One region of the Cognatishimia activa genome, then DNA from elsewhere that is predicted to be linked to it. Evidence: riboswitches for the same ligand, from Rfam matches in the RefSeq annotation. Region 1 holds a riboswitch; each other region holds the start of a gene.
What was found. A riboswitch is a leader RNA that binds a small molecule or an ion and turns the genes downstream of it on or off. The one in region 1 is predicted to bind cobalamin.
Positions count from the first base shown of each region.

Region 1 (3,674 bases):
TCTCAAACCCTCGGACGCGAGATCCTCCACAATGGCCTCAGCACTCGCTAAAGCATCCAGCCCCACAGCATGCGCCATATTCCAATCGGCTCCGGGGTAAGTCGATAAAACCACCGCCGCTCGTTTTTCGGACACTGGCGTTTCAGAAAGCTTCACCCATGCCGCGACTTTGTCGGCCACGGCCTCGATCCGATCCGCATGGGCGCGGTGGCCAAAGCGGGAATATTGCAGGTCTGGGTCTTTCTTGCCGGGCTCTTTGAAAGAGGCCACGCCTGCGAAAAGCCGCCCGTCGACCTCTGGCAAAACCACGTGCATGGCAAGGTCTGCTGGTGCGAGGCCGCGTTCACTTTCAGCCCAGGCTTTCTTGCGCGAGGTCGCCAGAGCGATCTGAAAGACCGGCGCGTCTGTGGCATCCAAAGGCGAGGTGCCATCGCTGCCTTTGCCGGAAAAGGCTGTGGCATTCACGACGGCTGCAGGCGCAAGCTCTTGCAAAGTCTGCGCAATCCACGCCGCCGCCTCTGGTTGTTTGAGCGTGGGCGCGAAAAGTCCCATCACCTCAAAACCGCGCGCTCTGAGGGCGGTGAACATGGCCTCAATCGGGGCCAGATCAGCCGAGCTGACGTAGCTGCGATAGAAGGTCAGCGCGACGAGCGGTTTGTCTGTCGTGCGCAGGGCGTCACAGACTCCGGTTTCCGGTGTCCAGCCGCCAAAGTCTGGCAGCTGTTTGGATCCGGCCACAGGTTTCGCATAGATCCCCGCCGCAATCGCCAATTGCGCCAAAGCGGCCTGCGCCGCGACGGCTCCGCCAGTGTCACAAAGATGCGCAAGGCGTTGCAGCGTGGACTTGGGCAGGGTCGAGACTTCGTCCAGCCGCGTATCAGGCCGCCCATCCGCAGGCAGCACGGCCAGGGCAATCCTCTTACGCCGCGCCAGATCCTGCAATTGCTGGATGCCGTAGGACCAATAGGGGATGCCGCCGATCAAACGCACTAAAACGGCCTTCGCGCCCTCAAGCGTGTTCTCGACATAGGTGTCCACAGACAGCGGATGTTTCAACGCCGAGATATTCGCGAGCCTGAGCGACGGCAGATCATCTTTCCCACGATGCCAGCCCGCCGCGAACGCCCCAAGGTCACTGTCGGAATAGGACAATACCACCAGATCCGCCGGAGTCTGTCCGACGTCAAAGGGCGTTTCCGTTTCCTCGAGCCCGTGGCTTTCGCGAAAGACGACGTGCATGGTTAGCTTGCGAAAGCCGCCTCGATGGCTGCGCGGTTCACGTTGTCATGTTCCGCGATGACGACCATTTTGCCTTGGCGCGCCTCATCTGGTTTCCAAGGGCGGTCGAACTGGTGACGCACCCGCGCTCCGACCGCTTGCACCAGAAGGCGCATGGGTTTGCCCTCGACGGCCGCATAGCCTTTGACGCGCAGGATGTTTTGCTCTTTCGCCATGGCTTCGACCTTGGCGGCGAAGGTTGCGGCGTCGATCTGTTCGGGGATGTCGACGACGATGCTGTCGAAATCATCATGGCTGTGGTCATGGTGGTGATGGTGGTCGTGATCATGATCGTCATCGTCATCGTGGTCATGATGATGGTGATGATCCTCATGGTGGCTTGGACGGCTGTCCAGATCGTCCTCGGCTGCCGCATTCAGCCCAAGGATCACGCGGGGATCGACCATGCCTTCCGCCACTTCCACAACCGGCAACGGACGCGGAGAGTTTTCTTCGATCAAAGCCTTCGCCTTGGCGACACCGTCTTCGCCTGCAAGATCAGGTTTGGTCAGCAAAATGATGTCCGCACAGGAAATCTGATCGCCAAAGACTTCGGCCAGCGGAGTTTCGTGATCCAAACCTTCATCCGCCTCGCGCTGGGCGTCGACGGCGGCAACATTCGACGCAAAACGCCCATCCGCAACCGCCTCTGCATCGGCCAGAGCAATCACGCCATCCACAGTGATTTTGGAGCGGATATCGGGCCAGTCAAAGGCCTTCAGCAGAGGTTTCGGCAGCGCCAGACCCGAAGTCTCGATCAGGATGTGATCGGGGCGGGGTTCTAGCGCCATCAGCGCTTCGATTGTGGGGATGAAATCATCGGCCACGGTGCAGCAGATACAGCCGTTCGCCAGCTCCATAATGTTTTCGGCAGGGCAATCAGGGATGGCGCAGGATTTCAGAATGTCGCCATCAACGCCCACATCGCCAAATTCATTCACAACAACCGCCAGACGTTTGCCCTGCGGGTTCTGCATCAGCTTGCTGACCAGCGTTGTCTTGCCCGATCCCAGAAAGCCGGTGATCACAGTGACAGGAAGTTTCTCAAGCGTGCTCATAAGCCTTACTCCGGCAGGCGCAGCGGTGGGATCCGCGCGATACAGTTTTTACGAAAGTGAATGGGGCGTTCGCGCCAGGGGACAAGGCCGTCCTCGGTGCTTGCGTATTTCACAAGCCCCTCATGGGCGAGATCCGCATCCTCGGCGCCGGTGAAATTGCCATAGACATAGGTCCAACGATCCGCACCGCCGCGCACGGCGACGGAACAGCCGCTGTCACAATTGGACAGGCATTCGGTGGTTTTTACGGTCACATGTGCAGGCCACTCTTTGGCCAACAAAGCCTCAGCCAGTTGTGCGCCCGGACGCGGGCCTTCCATATCCGTCGGCATGCCCGCACGGCAGGTCGAACACACTAGAACCTCGACTGGTTCCATAGTCATCATGTCTCTCCTTTCAGGAGGGACAAGGGCGAGTAGGGCGGGCATCATGCGAAGTCCCGACACCGGAACACCCCGTCCGGTTAAAGTCACAGGTGCTGGCAGGTCTCCCGGCTTACGGATCCCAAGGTTTCCCTTGGCGGATTTGGCCCTTCCCAGCTTGCGCCAGTGGCTTGCCAAACCCTCTCCGCTCACGGTCGCGGGGGCGGCTGCGGTTTGGATTGCGTCGCAATCCATGTCGCATTCCCTTTTCACCTGCACTAAATACAGGAACCAACAGGACGGGAATGCGCCTATCCGCCCCCCGAGTCAAGTTATGAGGACGACCCCATGAGTACAGATGCCGACATCTCTGCACGTCACACAGAGAAAATGAAGAAAATCAAGGCCGCGCGGGACCGTTTGATGGAGAATAAGACCGAAGAAAAAGGTCTTATCATGGTGCATACGGGGCCGGGTAAGGGCAAGTCTTCCAGCGGATTCGGCATGATCATGCGCTGTATCTCTCATGGCATGCAGACAGCCGTTGTGCAGTTCATCAAAGGCGCCTGGGCCACGGGGGAACGCGACTTTCTTGAGACGCATTTCAAGGATGAATGTAAGTTCTATGTTTCGGGTGAAGGGTTCACATGGGAGACCCAGGACCGCGACCGCGATATCGCCAAGGCCGAAGCGGGCTGGGAGCTGGCGAAACAGCTCATTCGGGATGAGAACAATCGCTTTGTGTTGCTGGACGAGATCAATATCGCGCTGCGTAATGACTATCTGAATATTGATGAGGTCGTGGAGTTTCTGCTGAACGAGAAACCAATGATGACGCATGTTTGCCTGACAGGGCGGAACGCGAAGCCAGAGTTGATAGAGGCGGCTGATCTGGTGACGGAAATGACCTTAGTGAAACATCCGTTCCGCGACGGGATCAAGGCGCAGAAGGGGGTTGAGTTTTAATGCCCCTCAA
Region 1 is NZ_CP060010.1:243,706-247,379, reverse strand. It holds gene cobN (cobaltochelatase subunit CobN) at 1-1,239, opposite strand, end outside; gene cobW (cobalamin biosynthesis protein CobW) at 1,242-2,336, opposite strand; gene HZ995_RS01185 (DUF1636 family protein) at 2,342-2,719, opposite strand; cobalamin riboswitch at 2,800-3,009, opposite strand; gene cobO (cob(I)yrinic acid a,c-diamide adenosyltransferase) at 3,047-3,664, shown strand; gene HZ995_RS01175 (Lin0512 family protein) at 3,664-3,674, shown strand, end outside.

Region 2 (3,674 bases), 710 kb from region 1:
ACGACCTCAGGGTTACGCTCGACCACGGCTTCCCACGTGACGGTGCCCCAGCTTTTCTCGAAGTCGTTCATGATGTTGGTGCCGCCTGCTGCTTCGATCAGCGCGGTTGGCATCGCGTACAGACCTGCGGTGAAGGGGGTGTCTTCGCCAGAGTCATAGACGAACACGCGCAGAGGCTCGTCTGCGGTTTCCAGAGATCCGGTGAAATTGGCCAGCTCTGCTTTATAGCCGTCTACCAGCGCGTTGGCTTTGTCTTTGACGTCAAAGATCGCGCCGAGGTTCAGGATGTCATTGTACATGTCATCCATGCTGGCTTTGCCTTTTTCACTGATGTGAATGCAGCTTTCGGTCAGCTCATAGACGTCGATGCCAAAGGGCGCGAGGGTCTCTGGCGTGACTTCGCCGCCGACCTTCATGCCATAGTTCCAGCCCGCAAAGAAGAAATCCGCATCCGCGCCGATCAGCACTTCTTTGGTTGGGTATTTGGCCGAAAGCTCTGGCAGTTCTTCAACGCCCGCGCGCATCTCTTCGTCCAGCGTTTTCCAGCCAGATATGCCTGTGTAGCCAACCATTTTGTCCGCCAGTCCCAGCACCAGCATCATTTCAGTCAGGTTGACGTCGTTCGAGATCGCGGCCTGCGGCACGCCGTCAAAAGTTACCTCGCGGTTACAGCTTTGCACTGTAGTCTCAGCAAGCGTCATGGATGCAACGCAAGACAGCCCCATTGCGAGTGGGAGGAGTTTCATTGGGGAACCTTTCATGAATTCAATTGGAAAGAGAAGTGGTTGTTCTGGCTCTTGCTGAGCTTTTCAAGCTGAGCAGTCACGCTGAATGCGCCAGAGACCAGAGTTTCTGTCAGAACCTCTTCAGGAGGTCCGAATGCGATTGTGTGGCCGTGTTCCATAACCAGAATATCGTCGCAATAGGCTGCGGCTACATTGAGGTCATGCAAAGAGACGACGACCGTCACGTCCATATCTTTCACCAGCTGCAGAAGCTCGAGCTGGTGTTGGATGTCGAGGTGGTTCGTGGGTTCGTCCAGAACCAACAAGCGCGGCTCTTGCGCGAGAGCACGCGCCATCATAACGCGCTGGCGCTCTCCGCCAGACAGGGTGCCAAGCTGGCGATCCGCGAGCTGTGACAGGTCTGCCTGTTCCAGAACCCTGTCGATGATCTGCGCACAATTCTGGCCCGGCGAGGAAAATCCCAAACGATGGGGTAGGCGGCCGAGGGTCACGATGTCTCGGACGGTCAGAGCAAAGTCGTTGGGTTGTTCCTGCAAGACAGCGGCGACAATGCGTGCCGCGGACCTTGGCGCGATGGCCCAGATGTCTTGGTCGTCAACTTTGATCGTTCCCGTCGTTGGGGCCTGATAGCGATACAAGGACCGCAGCAGTGTGGATTTACCCGCGCCATTGGCTCCGACCACGCCAAGGATACGACCGCAGTCCAGCGTAAAACTGGTGGAATGCAGAATAAACGGCGCTTTCCGCGAAGGGCGCCAGCTGAGGTTCTCGACTGTGAGTTTCGCGTGGCTCAATGCGCAAACTCCTCTGTAGGTTCCAGCGCGATCATGCTCGAAGGTACCCGCGCGAGCGTCGACTTGCGCAGTTTGCCGGGACGATCGACCGAAGAACACCAGCCGTCGTGGAGATAGGCGTATTGCTGAGCGAATTCGACCAGGTCCTGAATGTCGGTGTCCGGGTCAATATCGCCGAACAGGTAGGTCGCCTTTTGCGAACCATAGTACGCCACGGTGCAGGGCCGGTCGCACCCTGCCATGCAGGCGACCCCAGAGATTTCAAAATCCTCGGGAATCGCATCACCTGCCATCTCGATGGCGCTGCGTAGTTTCTTGATGAGGTCAAAGCCCGGCTTACAGCTCGTGCCCTTGTGCTTGCAGCTCGTGCAAACTGTTATTCTATGAGACGTCGTTTTGCCCATGTCGCCCTCCGCGCATGTGCGAGGCGAAAAAGGAGCCAGATTTTTGAACGGCTACGGCCGAAAAATAAGTCATATTAGCTACCTTCCGAGCCACCCCGCCCGGGTTAAGTTACACGCTCGATGGCAGGTCTCCTGACTTACGGCTTGTATCGGTCTGTCCCTTCCCAGCCCGAATGAGGGCCAGTGGTTTGACAGAGCGCTTACCGTTCACAGTTGCGGGGGCAGTCGCTGAATTGGCACATTTATCGCGCCGCACAGCGTTCCCTTTTCATCCCTATGTGCCTTGGCACGTCGAGAACCATCACAAACCGACGTGCCTGTCCTTGTTGAGTCTGTCAAGTCGGCAATTGCTTGAGCGCAAGTTTGCGATCTAGTTTGTGCAAGTTTGAGTGGACTTGCTGCTGTGTCAATACAGCATTCTGCAGACCTGATCGGGGGTATTAGCCCACCAACATAAATGGGTCGGAGGTCGTCGAATTCGAAGTCAATGAACCCAAGTGCGAAAGGCACGCGTTGACGCTTTTGCCAATCTGGGAACAACTCAAATCGAGTTGAAAGATTTGGTGGAGCCTAGGGGGGACGCGTATTGGCTGTTAAAGTTATTAAAATACAGTATGTTACAGGCACTCTACTGTGTTCACTGTTGCACTCAAATGTAGCACTAAGCAAGCTTTAACTGATTAAATCTCTTGTTTCGTTCCCATCTAAAAATCCAGCATAAGGGTGCGAGCGTTTTCTTCAAGTTCTTCAAGGTCCGCCCATTCATCGTAGGCCTCCAGAGTGTCGCGAATCCACACGTAATCGGGGTCGCTTAACAGTACAGTCGCTGCAACCGCGCTAAAGGCGGCACTTGGCTGTGCCTCACGAAGCAGCCGCTCTACGCCGCGCTTGATTTTTGCCCATTTGCGAGCGGTTTGATTGCCCTGTTGGTATTCCTCCAGGTCAGCGCGGAGGCCCTCGAGAGCTTCGCAGATTGCTTCTCCCACTTTCAGGCGAACGCCCACCAGCTTTTGGGAATCGTTTAGGTAAAGAGCATCGATAATCGTCCTCCGTCCCAACTCGGTTCGCCACCTTAGCCGGTAGTCTTTAAAGAACATATGCGCTGATGGGTCCGCGTCATACGGGTTTAAGATCATACCATCAGTTTCAACATTGTAGGTGCCTTTCCTCCCGTTGCATCTTTTACAAGAAGGCAGGAGGTTCTCCCACTCGACGACCATTTCCGGAAATTCGTCTTTGTGTCGAAAATGCTCGACTTCCATATATTTAGACTCTTCGGCAATATTGACTTCGCAATAGGCGCACTTGTCAGAGGAGCTTGCGAGTAGAGGTGCTTTAATTTGTTTCTTGTTCCAAACAGACTGCCTAGTCTCGGCATATTTATCTGTTAATTCTTGAACGGTTTCTTCGTCTAGAAAATCAGGTTTTTGCGCTCTTGTGAGTTTAATCATCTTTAGCCTCTTCGGCCCTATCGTCATATGCAAATGGTGCAGATTGAATTTTAATAAGCTTTAATAATGGGTTATTTGGATGGAGCATTTTCTCTAGTTCGGCCAATGCTTCATTTCCTCGTTGAGAATCTTCCGCATCCAAGGCGAAGTCGAATTTCCGCATAGCATCGCGGAAAGTTTTGGTTCGTGTGTTTTCGACTCCCATAACTTCTTCAAGAATTTCCTCTATCGTCCAACCCGCAAATCCGTACTTCCCTGTCAAAGTGTTCTTGCATTCAA
Region 2 is NZ_CP060010.1:954,070-957,743, reverse strand. It holds gene HZ995_RS04650 (ABC transporter substrate-binding protein) at 1-746, opposite strand, end outside; gene HZ995_RS04645 (ABC transporter ATP-binding protein) at 758-1,540, opposite strand; gene HZ995_RS04640 (DUF1636 family protein) at 1,537-1,944, opposite strand; cobalamin riboswitch at 2,050-2,262, opposite strand; gene HZ995_RS04635 (HNH endonuclease) at 2,649-3,395, opposite strand; gene HZ995_RS04630 (AAA family ATPase) at 3,388-3,674, opposite strand, start outside.
Region 2: it holds a riboswitch for cobalamin, as region 1 does, so the genes downstream of both, HZ995_RS04640 (DUF1636 family protein) here and HZ995_RS01185 (DUF1636 family protein) in region 1, are expected to answer to the same signal.

Region 3 (3,674 bases), 1.0 Mb from region 1:
GGCGCGGCGCCGCGTGCCTTCGCTGACCCATGAGACAGAGTTCGATGGCCCAATCGCAGAATGACACCGACGCGCTGGCGGTTTCGCTATTCAGCGAGATCCTGATGGCCGACCAATTGGCGCGCAACCGTCTGTCTAAGGCGCTGCCTAAGGGTATGGAGCTGTCGCATTTTTCTGTGTTGAACCATCTGGCGCATTCGGGCAGCGAGCGGACTCCGGCGCAACTGGCGAAAAGTTTCCATGTGACGCGCGGAGCGATGACCAATACGCTCGCGAAGCTTGAGGCGGCGGGCAATGTACATATCAGGCCCGATTGGGACGATGCGCGGCGCAAACTGGTGACGATCAGCCCGGCGGGACGGCGCGCGCGGGACGCAGCGCTCGCGAATATCGCGCCGATCATTTCCGAAGTGGTCAAAGACATCGGAGAACACCGCGTGCGTTCCGCTCTACCGATCCTGCGCGAATTGCGCGTCAAACTCGAGGAAAACGGGTGACTCCCTCACGTAAGAAATCGATGAACCTGGTCGCGGTTGGGGCCGCGGTGGTCTTTATTCTTGTCTATACGATCCCGACAATTCAGCACACTGCCGCTGTAGACGCCTGCGTCGAGCAGGGTGGGCGGTTGAATTCAGACACGGGCAGTTGTGAGGTGGAGTGATCGCGGAGCGTTTTCGGGATTTCACGCCTTAAGGCATTAATAAATATTAATTTTTTTCTGCTTAAAGATTTGCGCATATCTGTTGAAAAGCGTCGCAATTGATGCATCCAAACCGCGTAACTTCCCTAAAACAGTCATAGATGGCGGTCTTCGAAAGGAGGCCTTAATTGGGAACCAAGTGAGAATCTTGGACTGCCCCCGCAACTGTAAGCCTTGCAGAGCCCTTCGGATCTGAGCAGCAAGTCAGGATACCAGCCGTCGCCCCGTAACTGCCGAATAGTCTCGGCCAAAACCGGCGTCGGGTGGACGCTATAGGAGCATATTATGCATATTGAACCGGGCGTTGTTGATGGCGCCAAAATGATCCTGGCCCAAGGCACGGCTGCCGCTGCGGCGGGCTATAGCCTGAAACTTCTGGCCGATGATCTGAAAGACCACTCTGTTGTGTCCTTTGGTCTGCGCAGCGTTCTTGCTGTCGCCGGAGTTTTTGTTTTCTTTGAGCTGATGCCACATTTCGCGGTTGGTATTTCTGAAGTACATTTCATTTTGGGCACGACGCTGTTTTTGCTCTTGGGGGCTGCGCCTGCTGCGATTGGTCTTGCGGGCGGCTTGGCTGTTCAGGGGCTTTTCTTTGCGCCAAGTGATGTGCCGATGTATTTCGTCAATGTCTCGACGCTGTTGTTTCCTTTGTTTGCGGTGGATGCTTTGGCAAAACGCATTGTGCCTGCGTCGACGGCCTATTTTGACCTGCGCTACGTGGACGTCCTGAAAATGTCGGCTGTTTATCAGGGCGGTGTCGTCGCCTGGGTCGCGTTTTGGGCCTTTTACGGGCAGGGGTTTGGCGCGGAAAACTTTGGTGCCGTGACAAGCTTTGGTCTGGCCTATCTATCCGTCATCCTGATCGAGCCTGTGATTGATTTGGGCGCACTGGCCATTGGTAAAAACCTAAAAGGTCTTTCAGAACGAGGCATTTTCTCGCGCCGTTTGCACCTCGCAAATTCTTAACAAAAAAGGCCCATCGCAGTTGTGTTGCGCTGGGCCAAACAGTTCGGATCGGTCTCGCCAACAGATCCCTAAGCCGGTTTCTGGCTTGTAGTCACGTAGTTCACACTGAGATCTCGATCAGAGATCGACCAGCCCCAGGTGATCGGATTGAACACAAAGCCCTTGCGATCCACAGGCGTCAGCCCGCCTTTTTCCAGAAAGTCATAGAGTTCATCCGGCGTGATGAACTTGCTCCATTCATGTGTGCCCTTGGGCAACCAGCGCATGACATATTCCGCGCCAATGATGCCCATGACAAAGCTCTTGGGATTGCGGTTCAGAGTGGAGCAAATCATGATCCCACCTGGTTTCAACAGGGTCTGACAGCAGGTCAGGAATTCCTGCGGGTCGGCCACATGCTCGACGACTTCCATGTTCAAAACGATGTCAAAGCGCTCGCCCGCTTCGGCGATGGCTTCGGCGGTTGTGTGACGGTAGTCGATGGTCAGGCCGGACTGCTCGGCATGTACCTTGGCGACGGGAATGTTGCGCTCGGCGGCATCTGCGCCGACGACGGTGGCACCAAGGCGGGCCATGGGTTCGCTGAGCAGACCTCCGCCGCAACCGATGTCGAGGATCGTGAGGCCTTCGAACGGGCGCTCGGTTCCCAAGTCGCGACCATACTCCGCGGCGATTTGCGATGTGATATAATCCAGACGGCAGGGATTCAGCATATGCAGCGGTTTGAACTTGCCCTTGGGGTCCCACCATTCCGCGGCCATGGCTTCAAATTTGGCGACTTCCGCTGGGTCGACGGTGTTCAACTCGGGTTGCATTCTGATCTCCATATGATCTTTTGGGCGCGGGTTACTATATAGTGTCAATATGGACAAACATTCAGGTCAAAAGCGCGCAGTTTCTTTCCTTTACCCGCTGATCGAGCCTTTCGATCAGCGCATGATGGATATGGGCGATGGTCATCAGATCTATGTCGAGCAATCTGGCAACCCAAATGGCACACCTGTTGTGGTGTTTCACGGAGGCCCCGGCGGCGGATGCAGCCCGACGATGCGGCGCTATTTCGATCCCGAGGTCTATCGCGTGGTGCTGTTTGATCAGCGAGGCTGTGGGCGGTCAAAACCCCAAGCTTCGATCGAGAACAACACGACTTGGCATTTGATCGCGGATATCGAACGGATCCGTGCCGCGCTGGGTATTGAGAAATGGGTGGTGTTTGGCGGAAGCTGGGGGGCAACGCTTGCTTTGCTTTATGCCCAAGCGCATCCAGACCGGCCGACGGCGCTTGTTCTACGCGGTGTGTTCGCGATGACCCGCGCTGAACTAGATTGGTTCTATGGCGGAGGGGCCGCGCAGTTTTTCCCGGAAACCTGGACGAAATTTGCGAATATGATTCCAGAAGACGAGCGGGTCGACATGATTGCCGCCTATCACAAGCGATTGTTTAGCGGAAATCGTACCACCGAGGTTGCTTATGCACGTGCTTGGGCCGCTTGGGAAAATGCTTTGGCGTCGGTTTATTCGGATGGCAGCACAGCAACGCCTCCGGCAGAATATGCGCATGCTTTCTCGCGTCTTGAGAACCACTATTTCATAAACGCTGGTTTTCTCGAACAAGACGGACAGATCTTTGAAAACATGGATCGTATCGCACATATCCCCGGCTATATCGTTCAGGGGCGCTATGACATGATCTGCCCGCCACATACGGCGCAGAAAATCGCAGATCTTTGGCCCGGCGCGCATCTTAGCATTATCCGCGATGCAGGCCATGCGCTGTCGGAACCTGGCATCAGTGCGGAATTGGTCAGAACTATGGATTCCCTTGCCCGGACATAAGTCCAGATTTAGCAATGTATATGTCCAAAAATTAGGCGAATTTGTCTAAATTGTACAAGCGAAGCAAGCTGTTGCGGTTAAAAAGTGGTCAACACACAAGATCTTCTCTGATTTCATATTTACACGCTTTACAGCCAGACATCCTCAACTCACGATGGTTCTTAACAAAAAA
Region 3 is NZ_CP060010.1:1,243,108-1,246,781, reverse strand. It holds gene HZ995_RS06020 (carbon-nitrogen hydrolase family protein) at 1-64, shown strand, start outside; gene HZ995_RS06015 (MarR family winged helix-turn-helix transcriptional regulator) at 45-497, shown strand; gene HZ995_RS06010 (hypothetical protein) at 494-661, shown strand; cobalamin riboswitch at 786-935, shown strand; gene HZ995_RS06005 (energy-coupling factor ABC transporter permease) at 986-1,666, shown strand; gene ubiG (bifunctional 2-polyprenyl-6-hydroxyphenol methylase/3-demethylubiquinol 3-O-methyltransferase UbiG) at 1,735-2,481, opposite strand; gene pip (prolyl aminopeptidase) at 2,531-3,502, shown strand.
Region 3: it holds a riboswitch for cobalamin, as region 1 does, so the genes downstream of both, HZ995_RS06005 (energy-coupling factor ABC transporter permease) here and HZ995_RS01185 (DUF1636 family protein) in region 1, are expected to answer to the same signal.